DNA from 2 places in the Variovorax monticola genome. Region 2 is predicted to be linked to the other one. Evidence: predicted binding sites of a transcription regulator. Region 2 holds the regulator's gene; the other holds the start of a gene.
What was found. The regulator LexA, encoded in region 2, represses DNA repair genes until DNA is damaged. The targets are predictions, from matches to a motif close to ACTGTATNNNNATACAGT.

Region 1: the regulator LexA is predicted to act here: its motif matches at 1,279-1,296, upstream of ACSFA5_RS16835 (putative DNA modification/repair radical SAM protein).

The regions. Positions count from the first base shown of each region.
Region 1 covers NZ_JBPJZP010000004.1:479,370-481,757, forward strand. The annotation lists gene ACSFA5_RS16835 (putative DNA modification/repair radical SAM protein) at 1-1,249, opposite strand, end outside; gene ACSFA5_RS16840 (Rieske (2Fe-2S) protein) at 1,402-1,785, shown strand; gene ACSFA5_RS16845 (YbhB/YbcL family Raf kinase inhibitor-like protein) at 1,809-2,388, shown strand, end outside.
Region 2 covers NZ_JBPJZP010000002.1:1,167,483-1,169,870, reverse strand. The annotation lists gene adk (adenylate kinase) at 1-22, shown strand, start outside; gene ACSFA5_RS11120 (asparaginase) at 69-1,037, opposite strand; gene lexA (transcriptional repressor LexA) at 1,111-1,794, shown strand; gene ACSFA5_RS11110 (hypothetical protein) at 1,932-2,309, shown strand.

The DNA.
Region 1 (2,388 bases), on a different contig from region 2:
AGGCCTGCGCGTGCACCGGCTGGGCCGCGGGCGCGGCCAGGGCCATGGCGCCCGCCGCCGGGCGGTGCCCGTCGGCCACCACGAACGGCAGCACCTTGCGCGCCGGCACGTGCAGGCGGCGCAGGTCGTCGGCACGCACCCGGCGCACGCGCCGTGCCTGCAGCAGCCGCTCCACAGCCTTCACGCCCAGCCCGGGCACGCGCAGCAGCATCTCGCGCGGCGCATGGTTCAGGTCGACCGGAAAGCGCTCGGCATGCGCCAGCGCCCAGGCCAGCTTGGGGTCCACATCGAGCCGCAGCAGGCCGTCGGGCGCGGCCACGATCTCCTGGTGCTCGAAGCCGTAGAAGCGCATGAGCCAGTCGGCCTGGTAGAGCCGGTGCTCGCGCATCAGCGGGGGCGCTACCAGCGGCAGCGCGCGGGCCGCGTCGGGAATGGGGCTGAAGGCCGAGTAGTACACGCGCTTCAACTTGTACGCGCCGTACAGCGTGGCGCTGGACGCGAGGATGAGCCGGTCGTCGCTGGCGTCGGCGCCCACGATCATCTGCGTGCTCTGGCCCGCGGGCGCGAAGGGCGGCGGCTTGGCGGCGGTGGGCGCGGCGCCCGGCAACGCGCGAATGGGCACCACGCGGCGCGCCTCCTCGCGCGTGTCGTCGATGCGCAGGCGCAGCCGCGCCATGGAGCGGCGGATGGCGCTTTCGTTCTTCTCGGGCGCCAGGGCCTGCAGCCCTTCGGCGGTGGGCATCTCGACGTTGATGCTGAGCCGGTCGGCATAGCGGCCGGCGCGCGCCAGCAGTTCGTCGCTGGCGTCGGGAATGGTCTTCAGGTGGATGTAGCCGCGAAAATCGTGCTCCTCGCGCAGCACGCGCGCCACCTCGACCACCTGCTCCATGGTGTGGTCGGGCGACTTGATGATGCCGCTGGACAGGAACAGGCCCTCGATGCAGTTGCGGCGGTAGAAGTCGAGCGTGAGCTGCACCACCTCGTCCACACCAAAGCGCGCCCGCGGCACGTTGCTCGACGCGCGGTTCACGCAATAGAGGCAGTCGTACTGGCAGTGGTTGGTCAGCAGCACCTTCAGCAGCGAGATGCAGCGCCCGTCGGGCGCGTAGCTGTGGCAGATGCCCGCGCCTTCGGTGGAGCCGATGCCGCGCCCGCCGAGCGAATCGCGCTTTTGCGAGCCGCTGGACGCGCACGAGGCGTCGTACTTGGCGGCGTCGGCCAGGATGGCGAGTTTGCGCTGGATGTCCACGGGGGCCTTGATGGATTGCTGGAGAAAGTACTGGATGAATATACAGTCTTAAACCAATGTTGCCATGAAACGCAACCGGCAATTGGCTGCGATTTGTAAGCTCGATGTCGCGCGTTGCGCCGTCCCGGAACCTTGGCTACCCTCACCGGCAGATGACCGACGACCCCACAGCGCCCGCCCCTACGCCCGATGACGGCGCCACGGCACCCGCCCCCGGCGCGATTTGCGCCAACCTTCCTGACGATGGCCTCGCAAGCAAGTTCACTGCCCCTGACGGCGCTCCCGCCTTCGCGGTGCGCTGGCACGGCGGGGTGTATGCGTACCTCAACCAGTGCCCGCACGCGGGCGGCCCGCTCGACTTCGAAGGCCAGGTGCTCGAAAGCTCGGGGCGCTACCTGATGTGCGCGCGGCACGGCGCCATCTTCGAGCCCGACACCGGCAAATGCGTGGGCGGCCCCTGCCGCGGCGCGCGGCTCACGCCGCTGGCGGTGCACGTCAAGGCGGACGGCAGCGTGTGGCTGGGCCACGCCGGATGAAGACAACCTTTCCAGGAGATTCCATGCGCAACAAGCTTCACTCCCTCGCTTTGCCGGTGGCGGCCCTCGCCCTCGCGGGCCTCATGGCCGGCTGCACCGGCATGTCGGGCGGCACCGGTGCCGGCGGCAAGGCCTTCACGGGCATGCGCGTCAGCTCCAGCGCCTTCGCCGACAACGGCGTGATCCCCGCCGAACATGCCGGGGCCGGCGAATGCGGCGGCAAGAACGTCTCGCCGCCCGTGGCATGGAGCGACCTGCCGGCCAAGACCAGGTCGGTTGCCGTGATGATCTTCGACCCCGACGGCGGGGCCGGCCTGGGCGTGTCGCACTGGGTGGCCTACAACATCGCGGCCGAGCGCGGCGAACTCAAGACCGGCGAAGGCCAGGCGGGCGCGAACCTGAACTTCACCATGGGCCCGAACGTGGCCGGCGCGCCCGCGTACCGAGGCATGTGCCCGCCGGTGGGCGACCGGCCGCACCACTACGTGATGACCGTGATCGCCTCCGACCTCGCACCGGGCGCGCTGCCGGCGGGCCTGGCGCGCGACGCGCTGGTGGCCGCGCTCAAGGGCCATGCGCTGGGCGGACAGAGCGTGGTGGGGC
Region 2 (2,388 bases):
TCTGGCCGCACTGAGCAGCTGATTTCGCAGCCGCCCTCGGCCATTTGCACAGGGCGGCTTCTTCTTCCTTACCCGAGCAGTTCCAGCATCAGCGCGATGCGCGCCTTTACTGGAGTCCACGCGCCCGCGTCGCGCAACTGCTCGCCTCCCGTCGGAAGGATGCGCCCATTCGCGCATCGCGTCGCGCGAATCACCGCCACACCTTCGGACTCAGCCTTCAGCGCGGCTTTTTCGAGCGCATGGTGCAACGTGCCGTTGCCAGTCGCTGCCAGCACCAGTCCTCGCAGCGGCGCGGCACTCGCCGAGCCACCGGACAGAACGAGCGCATCGACCAGCGCCCCGCTGGCGCCCGCATGGCTCATGACGATCTCGACGCGCGGCCATTGCAATGCGCCTTCATTGACGACCTTCGCCGTGTGCGACGCAGCAGCTTCGGGCCATCCCCGGACCAGGCGCACTTCGCCTTCCTCCACATAGCCCACCGGCCCGGCATCGCCTGACGCAAAGGCATCGAGCCGGTAGGTGTGGGTCTTCTGGATGTCCAAACCGCTGTGGATGGTTCCAGCGCACACCGCTGTCACGCCCCGCGCGCCTGCCGTGGCAGCAACGCCGATGGCGTCCCGGACATTCTGGGGTCCATCAGGCGCCAGCGCAGTCGCGGGTCGCATCGCGCAGGTCAGCACCACGGGCTTGGTCGCAGCCAGCACGGTGTGCAGGAAGAAGGCAGTTTCCTCGAGCGTGTCCGTGCCGTGCGTGATCACGATGCCCGCCACGTCCGGCTGCGCGAGCCAATGCGCGCAGCGTTGCGCCAGCTTCTGCCACACCTCGAAGGACATGTCCTTGCTGTCGAGTTGCGCCACCTGCTCCGCCACCAGCGTCACGCCGGCGGGCGCGATGCCGCCCAGCAGGTCCGCCACGCCGACCTGCCCGGCGGTGTAGCCGATGTTGTCGCCGCTGCTGGCGGCCTTGCCGGCAATGGTGCCGCCGGTGCCCAGGACCACCACACGACGCAGTTCGGACGAAAGGGAATTGACCATGACTTGTCAACTTCTAAAAACTGGTTAAAAATACAGCTACTGGATATCTACCCAGTGCCGCAAGGAACCACATATGCAGTTCGCCGTGAAGCTTACAGCCCGCCAGCAGCAGATCCTGGACTTGATCCAGAGCGCCATCGCACGCACCGGCGCGCCGCCCACGCGCGCCGAAATCGCCAATGAACTGGGGTTCAAGTCGGCCAATGCCGCCGAAGAACACCTTCAGGCGCTGGCCCGCAAGGGCGTGATCGAACTCGTCAGCGGCACCTCGCGCGGCATCCGCCTCAAGGGCGACGCCCTGCGTTCGCTCAACGAAACGCGCCACCGCGAAGGCGGCCAGTTCTCGCTCTCGCTGCCCGGCATGGCCCAGTTGGCGCTGCCGCTCATCGGTCGTGTCGCGGCTGGCTCGCCCATCCTGGCGCAAGAGCATGTCGACCAGACCTACTACGTCGAGAACACGCTGTTCCAGCGCCAGCCCGACTACCTGCTGAAGGTGCGCGGCATGTCGATGCGCGACGCCGGCATCATGGACGGCGACCTGCTCGCCGTTCAGGCCACCAAGGAAGCGCGCAATGGGCAGATCGTGGTTGCGCGACTGGGCGAAGAGGTGACCGTCAAGCGCCTGAAGCGCAACAAGCAGGTCATCGAGCTCCACGCCGAAAACCCCGACTACCCGACCATCATCGTGCAGCCGGGAGAGCCCTTCGAAATCGAAGGCCTCGCGGTCGGGCTCATCCGCAACACCATGCTCATGTAGGCCCATGGCCTGCTGACAGCAGCACCTCATCCGGCCGCGACAGGTGGCGGGCGTATGGCGCAAGGTCGCCATCACCCTGTCGCGGCCGATTCAAGAAATCCTGCCTGTGTTCAACCTCATACTTTTTTGGAGTTCACATGGGAATCGCCCTCCTCGCCATCGCTGATTTCTGGATGCCGCTGCAATCGCTGGCCAACCGCCTGATTCCGGCGCGCCGGCCCCACGCCAGGGACCGACTCGACCCCAACGACACGTCCGCCGGATTGCGCTACGTCGCCGTGCGCCCCGCTTGCACCACCCGCGCCGGCAGCAACGCTTCGGCGCCCGAGGTCGCCACGGCCCCTGCACGCCCCCTGCGCGTGGTTCGCGTGGTCGACGGCAAAGGCCAGCAGCGCAATAACCGCGTCGTGATCTCCGGGCGCATGGCCGACGTGTGCGACGAGCTCGACCGGCTGGCCGCCATCGAAGCCGCCGAAACCCTGGCCACGGTCCACCGATCGACGCGCCTGCACTGAGGCGAACACTCCCCGGGCGTGGCTTGGAAGCCGCCCCGGGGCTGGGTATCCAAACGTTCACCGGTGCGACATGCCGATG